3 regions of the Citrobacter sp. MNAZ 1397 genome follow, and region 1 is predicted to be linked to each of the others. Evidence: predicted binding sites of a transcription regulator. Region 1 holds the regulator's gene; each other region holds the start of a gene.
What was found. Region 1 encodes sigma-54, which starts transcription at its own class of promoters, with help from an activator protein. Its sites were predicted from a motif close to GTTGGCACANNTTTCGCTNT; they were not measured.
Positions count from the first base shown of each region.

Region 2: the regulator sigma-54 is predicted to act here: its motif matches at 1,360-1,379, upstream of glnA (glutamate--ammonia ligase).
Region 3: the regulator sigma-54 is predicted to act here: its motif matches at 1,383-1,402, upstream of norV (anaerobic nitric oxide reductase flavorubredoxin).

Region 1 is NZ_JAKIVH010000004.1:341,889-345,173, forward strand. Features, by position in the region: gene lptA (lipopolysaccharide ABC transporter substrate-binding protein LptA) at 1-421, shown strand, start outside; gene lptB (LPS export ABC transporter ATP-binding protein) at 428-1,153, shown strand; gene rpoN (RNA polymerase factor sigma-54) at 1,202-2,635, shown strand; gene hpf (ribosome hibernation promoting factor) at 2,658-2,945, shown strand; gene ptsN (PTS IIA-like nitrogen regulatory protein PtsN) at 3,026-3,285, shown strand, end outside.
Region 2 is NZ_JAKIVH010000006.1:117,688-120,972, reverse strand. Features, by position in the region: gene glnA (glutamate--ammonia ligase) at 1-1,270, opposite strand, end outside; gene typA (ribosome-dependent GTPase TypA) at 1,651-3,285, shown strand, end outside.
Region 3 is NZ_JAKIVH010000005.1:88,037-91,321, forward strand. Features, by position in the region: gene norR (nitric oxide reductase transcriptional regulator NorR) at 1-1,262, opposite strand, end outside; gene norV (anaerobic nitric oxide reductase flavorubredoxin) at 1,442-2,890, shown strand; gene norW (NADH:flavorubredoxin reductase NorW) at 2,887-3,285, shown strand, end outside.

The DNA of each region.
Region 1 (3,285 bases):
GCAAGGGAATGTGGTGACCTTCACTGGCAATGTTGTCGTAACGCAGGGCACCATCAAAATCAACGCCGACAAGGTTGTGGTTACGCGCCCAGGTGGCCAGCAAGGTAAAGAGATCATTGATGGCTACGGTAATCCTGCCACCTTTTATCAGATGCAGGATAGCGGCAAACCCGTAAAAGGCCATGCTTCCCAGATGCACTATGAGCTGGAAAAAGACTTCGTGGTCCTGACAGGCAATGCCTACCTTGAACAGCTTGATAGCAACATCACGGGCGACAAAATTACCTATCTGGTGAAAGAGCAGAAAATGCAGGCTTTCAGCGATAAAGGTAAACGCGTGACGACGGTTCTGGTGCCGTCGCAGTTGCAGGATAAGAACAACAATCAAACCCCGGCTCCGGCGCAAAAAAAGAGTAATTAATTCGTTATGGCAACATTAACTGCAAAGAATCTCGCCAAGGCCTACAAAGGCCGCCGTGTGGTGGAAGATGTCAGTCTGACAGTCAATTCAGGCGAAATTGTCGGGCTGCTCGGTCCTAACGGTGCAGGTAAAACCACAACGTTCTACATGGTCGTGGGTATCGTGTCGCGTGATGCGGGCAATATCATCATCGACGATGAAGATATCAGCCTGCTGCCGCTGCATGCCCGGGCGCGTCGCGGTATCGGCTACTTGCCGCAGGAAGCCTCTATTTTCCGGCGCCTGAGTGTATTTGACAATCTCATGGCAGTACTGCAAATTCGCGATGATCTCACATCCGAACAGCGCGTGGATCGGGCGAATGAGTTGATGGAAGAGTTCCATATTGAACATCTGCGCGACAATATGGGGCAGGCGCTTTCTGGCGGCGAACGCCGTCGTGTCGAAATTGCTCGTGCGCTGGCGGCAAACCCTAAATTTATCCTGCTGGATGAACCGTTTGCCGGCGTTGACCCGATATCGGTCATTGATATCAAACGCATCATTGAGCACCTGCGTGATAGCGGGCTTGGCGTGTTGATTACCGATCACAACGTTCGCGAAACGTTGGCGGTGTGTGAGCGTGCTTATATTGTCAGCCAGGGGCATTTGATCGCGCACGGTACGCCTCAGCAAATCCTTGAAGACGAACATGTTAAGCGCGTATATCTTGGGGAAGACTTCAGACTCTGATAGGGTAGGGTTTATTGACGTGTTTAGTCGGAGAGTACTGCTCTGAATATGAAGCAAGGTTTGCAATTAAGGCTCAGCCAACAGCTAGCCATGACGCCACAGTTGCAACAGGCTATTCGCCTGCTGCAACTGTCCACGTTGGAACTTCAGCAAGAACTCCAGCAAGCTCTGGAAAGTAATCCATTGCTTGAGCAAACCGATCTTCACGAAGAAGTGGATGCGCAACAATCTCAGGATAATGAAGGCCTGGATACTGCCGACGCTCTCGAACAAAAAGAGATGCCCGAAGAGTTGCCCCTGGACGCCAGTTGGGATGAAATCTATACCGCTGGCACCCCGTCTGGCAGCAGCACCGATTATCTTGACGATGAACTGCCTGTTTATCAGGGAGAGACCACCCAGTCGCTGCAAGATTACCTGATGTGGCAGGTGGAGCTCACCCCTTTCTCAGACACCGATCGCGCCATTGCGACTTCAATTGTCGACGCTGTTGATGACACAGGTTATCTCACCGTTCCGCTGGAAGACATCCTGGAAAGCATGGGCGATGAAGAGATCGGTCTGGATGAAGTCGAAGCGGTACTGAAACGTATTCAGCGTTTCGATCCGGTTGGCGTCGCGGCCAGAGATCTACGCGATTGCCTGTTGATCCAGCTCTCTCAGTTTGCCAAAGAGACCCCCTGGTGTGAGGAAGCGCGTTTAATCATCAGCGATCATCTGGATCTGCTCGCAAACCACGACTTCCGTACGCTGATGCGCGTAACACGTCTGAAAGAAGAAGTGCTGAAAGAGGCGGTCAATTTAATCCAGTCTCTTGATCCACGTCCGGGTCAGTCAATCCAGACAGGTGAGCCCGAGTATGTTATCCCTGATGTCCTGGTGCGTAAGCACAATGGGCGCTGGACGGTCGAGCTCAACTCCGACAGCATCCCTCGTTTGCAGATCAATCAGCACTATGCCGCCATGTGCGGTGGTGCGCGTAACGATGCCGACAGCCAGTTTATCCGTAGCAATCTGCAGGAAGCGAAATGGCTGATTAAAAGCCTTGAGAGTCGCAACGACACCCTGTTAAGGGTGAGCCGCTGCATTGTTGAACAGCAGCAGGCGTTCTTCGAGCAAGGCGAAGAATTTATGAAACCGATGGTTTTGGCCGATATCGCTCAGGCCGTCGAGATGCATGAATCCACGATTTCCCGTGTCACGACCCAAAAATATCTGCACAGTCCGCGTGGCATCTTTGAGCTTAAATATTTCTTCTCCAGCCATGTGAATACCGAAGGCGGTGGCGAAGCCTCGTCGACGGCTATCCGCGCACTGGTGAAGAAATTAATTGCCGCAGAGAATCCTGCGAAGCCGTTGAGTGACAGTAAGCTGACTACCATGCTCTCCGATCAGGGTATTATGGTAGCGCGGCGAACCGTTGCGAAGTATCGAGAGTCTTTATCCATTCCGCCGTCTAATCAGCGCAAACAGCTGGTGTGACTTAACCGATAAGGAAGACACTATGCAGCTTAACATCACAGGACATAACGTCGAGATAACCGAGGCCCTGCGCGAATTCGTTACCGCGAAATTTGCCAAACTCGAACAATATTTCGAAAGGATCAATCAGGTCTATGTTGTGTTGAAAGTGGAGAAAGTGACTCATATCTCGGATGCGACCCTGCATGTAAACGGGGGGGAGATTCATGCCAGTGCGGAAGGACAAGACATGTATGCTGCCATCGACGGTTTAATTGATAAACTGGCGCGGCAACTCACGAAACATAAAGATAAACTGAAACAACACTAATTGTCCGGGCACTCGTCTGGCGCGTATCACCCTGCCGCAACCCGGCAGGGTGTCTGCACTGGCGACGCTTAGGTGAAATTATGATGAATAACGATTCCGCTCTTCAATTGAGCAATGTCCTTAACCAGGAATGTACCCGTAGTGGTGTTCACTGCCAGAGCAAGAAACGTGCGCTGGAAATTATCAGTGAACTGGCAGCAAAGCAGTTGAGCCTGCCACCACAAGTGGTCTTCGAAGCGATCCTGACGCGTGAGAAAATGGGCAGTACCGGTATTGGTAACGGTATCGCCATCCCTCACGGAAAACTCGAAGAAGATACTCTTCGTGCCGTTGGTGTTTT
Region 2 (3,285 bases), on a different contig from region 1:
CGTTCAGGCAGTTCAGTGCTTCTTCCAGAGAACCTGCAACCTGCGGGATTTCTTTCGCTTCTTCAGCTGGCAGGTCATACAGGTTTTTGTCCATCGCTTCGCCCGGGTGGATCTTGTTCTTAATACCATCAAGGCCAGCCATCAGCAGCGCTGCGAAGCACAGGTACGGGTTAGCAGCCGGGTCCGGGAAACGCACTTCGATACGACGTGCTTTCGGGGATGCAACCACCGGGATACGGATGGAAGCAGAACGGTTACGGGCAGAGTAAGCCAGCATTACCGGTGCTTCGTAACCCGGGACCAGACGTTTGTAGGAGTTGGTGGTCGGGTTAGACAGGGCGTTAATCGCTTTAGCGTGTTTGATTACGCCGCCGATGTAGTACAGCGCCTGCTCAGACAGACCCGCATATTTGTCGCCAGAGAACAGGTTTACGCCGTTCTTGGACAGAGACATGTGGCAGTGCATACCGGAACCGTTATCACCGAACATGGGTTTCGGCATAAAGGTTGCCGTTTTGCCGAAGCGGTGAGCAACGTTGTGAACCACATATTTGTAGATCTGAATTTCGTCCGCTTTTTTGGTCATGGTGTTGAAGCGGGTTGCCACTTCGTTCTGACCAGCAGTGGCGACTTCGTGGTGATGAGCTTCAACAACCAGGCCCATCTCTTCCATGACCAGACACATGGTAGAACGCAGGTCTTGTGCGGAATCCACTGGCGGAACCGGGAAGTAACCACCTTTAACAGCCGGACGGTGACCTTTGTTACCGCCTTCGTATTTGGTGGAGGAGTTCCATGCGCCTTCGATATCATCGATAGCAACATGGGAACCTGAAATTGAGCTGCCGAAACGTACGTCGTCGAACAGGAAGAATTCTGGCTCAGGCCCGAACAGCACAGTGTCTGCGATGCCCGTTGCGCGCAGGTATTCTTCAGCGCGTTTTGCGATGGAGCGCGGGTCGCGATCGTAGCCCTGCATGGTGCCCGGCTCAAGGATATCGCAACGGATGATCAGAGTCGGTTCTTCGTAGAACGGGTCAATGACAGCGGTAGAGGCGTCCGGCATCAGTACCATGTCAGATTCGTTAATGCCTTTCCAGCCACCAATCGAGGAGCCATCAAACATTTTGCCTTCTTCAAAGAAGTCAGCATTAACCTGATGAGCTGGGATCGTGACGTGCTGCTCTTTACCTTTAGTGTCGGTGAAGCGCAAATCAACAAACTTGACTTCGTGCTCGTTCAGCATCGTCAAAACGTGTTCAGCGGACATACTTAAACTCTCCCGGATTTATCATTGTCGTCGTGGTAACGAGGTCTACAATTACGGCGCTAACCTGTCGTTGTTGCCATGAAAAAGATAAAGCGAAATCTATGCCAACTTTTAAATGTCACTAAAAAGGCGCTATTATGCGCACCATAGTGCAAAAGGGCTGCACCATGATGGTTACGTTGCACTAATTCAGTGCCTGAATGTGAACATCAAGCACCGAATTGGTGCAACTCGCGTTGAGCAGCCCAATTTCGCTTCGTGAAAATGATCACAAAGCAACCCTGCAATCCTTGTTTGCGGGGGATGTTTGTGATCCTGTTTTGTAGTGCGATTAATCCGTGTACAATAACGCGCTATTTCTAAATGCCTGAGGCAAAGTTGTGATCGAAAATCTGCGTAACATCGCCATCATCGCGCACGTTGACCATGGTAAAACTACCCTGGTCGATAAGCTGCTGCAGCAATCCGGTACGTTTGATGCGCGTGCCGAAACTCAAGAGCGAGTGATGGACTCCAACGATTTGGAGAAAGAGCGTGGGATTACCATCCTGGCTAAAAACACCGCTATCAAATGGAATGATTACCGTATCAACATCGTTGATACCCCGGGGCACGCCGACTTCGGTGGTGAAGTTGAACGTGTCATGTCCATGGTAGATTCCGTTCTGTTGGTCGTTGATGCAATGGATGGTCCGATGCCGCAGACGCGCTTCGTGACCAAAAAAGCCTTTGCTCACGGCCTGAAACCCATTGTTGTTATCAACAAAGTTGACCGTCCGGGCGCGCGTCCTGATTGGGTTGTTGACCAGGTATTTGACCTGTTCGTTAACCTCGACGCTACCGACGAGCAACTGGACTTCCCTATCGTTTACGCCTCAGCGCTGAACGGTATCGCGGGTCTGGATCACGAAGACATGGCGGAAGACATGACCCCGCTGTATCAGACTATCGTTGATCGTGTACCGGCACCGAACGTTGACCTTGATGGCCCGCTGCAGATGCAAATCTCCCAGCTGGACTACAACAACTACGTTGGCGTTATCGGTATCGGCCGCATCAAACGCGGTAAAGTGAAACCGAACCAGCAGGTCACTATCATTGATAGCGAAGGCAAAACGCGTAACGGTAAAGTCGGTAAAGTTCTGACCCACCTGGGTCTTGAGCGTATTGAGAGCGACATCGCGGAAGCAGGCGACATTATCGCGATCACCGGTCTCGGCGAGCTGAACATCTCTGACACCATTTGCGATACGCAGAATGTTGAAGCGTTGCCGGCGCTGTCTGTTGATGAGCCGACCGTAACCATGTTCTTCTGCGTAAACACCTCGCCGTTCTGCGGTAAAGAAGGTAAGTACGTTACCTCTCGTCAGATCCTTGACCGCCTGAACAAAGAGCTGGTGCACAACGTTGCACTGCGCGTTGAAGAAACCGAAGACGCTGATGCGTTCCGCGTTTCTGGTCGTGGTGAGCTGCACCTGTCTGTACTGATCGAGAACATGCGTCGTGAAGGTTTCGAGATGGCGGTTTCCCGTCCGAAAGTTATCTTCCGCGAAATCGATGGCCGTAAACAAGAGCCGTTCGAAAACGTAACGCTGGACGTCGAAGAGCAGCACCAGGGTTCTGTGATGCAGGCTCTGGGGGAGCGTAAAGGCGACCTGAAAAACATGAATCCAGATGGCAAAGGCCGCGTACGTCTCGACTACGTGATCCCAAGCCGTGGGCTTATCGGCTTCCGTTCAGAATTCATGACCATGACTTCCGGTACTGGTCTGCTGTACTCCACTTTCAGCCACTACGACGACATTCGTCCGGGCGATGTGGGCCAGCGTCAGAACGGTGTTCTGATCTCCAACGGCCAGGGTAAAGCAGTTGCGTTTGCACTGTTCAGCCTGCAGGACCGCGGTAAGCTGTTCCTGGGCCATGGCGCAGAAGTTTACGAAGGCCAGATCATCGGTATTCACAGCCGTTCTAACGACCTGACGGTAAACTGCCTGACCGGTAAGAAACTGACCAAC
Region 3 (3,285 bases), on a different contig from region 1:
GTACCGCGCGCCAGCACAATCGCACGGTGGATAGCATGTTCCAGCTCCCGCACATTTCCAGGCCAACGGTAGGCCAGCAGATGCGCCCGCGCGCCGGGGCTGAGCACCACACGCTCCAGGCCAAGGCGCAGACGGCACTGCTCGCAGAAATACCCTGCCAGTAGCACCACATCCTCACCGCGTTCACGCAGCGGCGGAACAACCAGCGGAAACACGCTCAGGCGGTGAAACAGATCGGCGCGAAAACGCCCGGCCAGCACCTCTTCACGCAGATCACGGTTGGTGGCGGCCAGTACGCGTACGTCCACCCGCAGGCTGCGATCGTCCCCGACACGCTGAATATCGCCGTATTGCAGCACCCGCAGTAGCTTTGCCTGCAGCGCCAGCGACAGCTCGCCGATCTCATCCAGAAACAACGTGCCGTTATCGGCCATTTCAAATTTACCGCTACGGTTGCTGATGGCCCCGGTAAACGCCCCTTTGACATGGCCAAACAGCTCGCTTTCCGCCACGCTTTCCGGCAGCGCGGCACAATTAAGATAGACCAGCGCGTCTGTCGCACGGGGCGAGTTTTCATGGATGGCTTTTGCTACCAACTCTTTGCCAGTGCCGGTCTCGCCGCTTATCAGCACGTTCAAATCGGAACCGGCGACAATCTCTATCTCTTTTTTAAGCTGCGCCATGCCCTGTGAAAGACCGATCATTTCGGTGTGCGCGACCTGTTCAAAGATGGTCGGCAGGCCGGGCGCCATATTCTGGCTTTCGAGTTTTTCAATGAGCAGCGCATTGTTGAGCGCCCCTGCCGCCAGCGCCGCAATCAGACGCAGTTCTTCATCGCTAAAGCTATCGAACTGATCCGGCGCCATGCCATCAAGGGTGAGCGCGCCAATCAGGCTCTGTCCGGCAAACAGGGGCAGCCCCACACAGGCGTGCACTTTCAGGCTCTCCTGGCCGGGGATCAGCCCGTCATACGGGTCCGGCAACGTGCTGTCTGCCGGGAAACGCACCACATCCCCGGCACGGGCAATCGCCTCCAGCCGCGGGTGCCCTTCCAGCGTAAAGCGCCGTCCCAGCACATCCTGCGCAAGGCCATCAATTGCCAGCGGGATAAATTGTCGCACGTCATAGCGCAGCAGTGCCGAAGCGTCACATTCCAGCACCTGGCGCAGCGTGGTAATCAGACGCTGAAAACGGTCGGCATGGCCAATGCCGCTCTGTAATTCAATGGCGATACCCGCCAGCACATTTACCGAAAAACTCATCATCGCCTCGCAGTCATTTTGACAATGCAGGTTGTCATAATGACAGTCTTTTTCATAGTCATTTCGACTACCCATCAGGGGTTAAATAAAAATAAATACATACAAATCAATTAAATAAAAATTGGCACGCATCTTGAAATAGCTATCACATCTTTTTAATACAGAACAGGTAAACAAAAATGGCTATTCACGTAAAAAATAACATTCATTGGGTTGGGCAACGTGACTGGGAAGTGCGTGACTTCCACGGGACCGAATACAAAACGCTGCGCGGCAGCAGCTACAACAGCTATCTCATCCGTGAAGGCAAAAACGTACTGATTGATACCGTCGATCATAAATTCAGCCGCGAATTTGTGCAGAACCTGCGCGCGGAGATCGATCTCAACGCCATTGACTACATCATTATCAACCACGCAGAAGAAGACCATGCGGGCGCGCTCACCGAGCTGATGTCTTACATTCCGAACACCCCAATTTATTGCACCACCAATGCCATCGACTCCATCAACGGTCACCACCACCATCCGGAGTGGAATTTCCACACCGTAAAAACCGGTGACAGCCTGGATATCGGCAATGGCAAGCAACTGATTTTCGTCGAAACCCCGATGCTGCACTGGCCGGACAGCATGATGACCTATATGACCGGCGATGCGGTGCTGTTCAGTAACGATGCCTTCGGCCAGCACTACTGCGATGAACGCCTGTTCAACGACGAAGTGGACCAGACCGAACTGTTCGAGCAGTGCCAGCGTTACTACGCCAATATCCTCACGCCGTTCAGCCGCCTGGTGACGCCGAAAATCACCGAGATCCTCGGCTTCAACCTGCCGGTGGACATGATTGCCACCTCGCACGGCGTGGTATGGCGTGAGAACCCAACGCAGATCGTGGAGCTGTACCTGAAATGGGCAGCGGATTATCAGGAAGACCGTATCACCCTCTTCTACGACACCATGTCGAATAACACCCGCATGATGGCGGACGCGATTGCCCAGGGCATTAACGAAGTTGACCCGAACGTGGCGGTGAAAATTTTCAACGTCTCCCGCAGCGACAAAAACGACATCCTGACCAACGTCTTCCGCTCCAAAGGCGTGCTGGTTGGCACCTCCACCATGAACAACGTGATGATGCCGAAAATCGCCGGTCTGGTCGAAGAGATAACCGGTCTGCGTTTTCGTAACAAACGTGCCAGCGCCTTCGGCTCGCACGGCTGGAGCGGCGGCGCGGTGGATCGTCTGTCCACCCGTCTACAGGATGCGGGATTTGAGATGTCGTTGAGCCTGAAAGCCAAATGGCGTCCGGATATCGACGCGCTGGAACTCTGCCGTCAACACGGTCGGGAAATTGCCCGCCAGTGGGCGCTCGCTCCGCTGCCAACACCGCTTAAAACCACCCCGGTTGAGGAGTCCGCCTGTGCCTGTGCCGCAAAAGCCGCCGCTGATTTAGGTCCGTCTATGCAATGCAGCGTCTGCCAGTGGGTTTACGATCCGGCAAAAGGCGAGCCACTGCAGGATGTGGCGCCAGGAACCGCCTGGTGCGATGTGCCGGATACTTTTCTTTGCCCGGAATGTTCACTGGGCAAAGAAGTCTTCGATGTGCTGGCAACGGAGGCGGTATGAGCGCAGGTATCGTGATTATTGGCTCGGGATTTGCCGCCAGACAACTGGTCAAAAACATCCGTAAGACAGATACCACCACGCCGCTGACGCTTATCGCCAGTGACAATATGGATGAGTACAACAAGCCGGATCTGAGCCATGTCATCAGCCTTGGACAGCGTGCCAGAGATCTTACCCGCCAGTCGGCGGGGGATTTCGCTGAGCAGTTCAACCTGCGCCTGTTCCCGCATACACGGGTGACGGCACTGGATGCTGAGGCGAAAGTCATCAAAAGTGCCGATAACCAGTGGCGGTACGATAAGCTGGTGCTGGCAACCGGCGCCCGTGCGTTTATCCCCCCCGTCGCAGGCAGCGAGCTGATGCTTACCCTTAACAGTCAGCAGGAGTATCAGGCC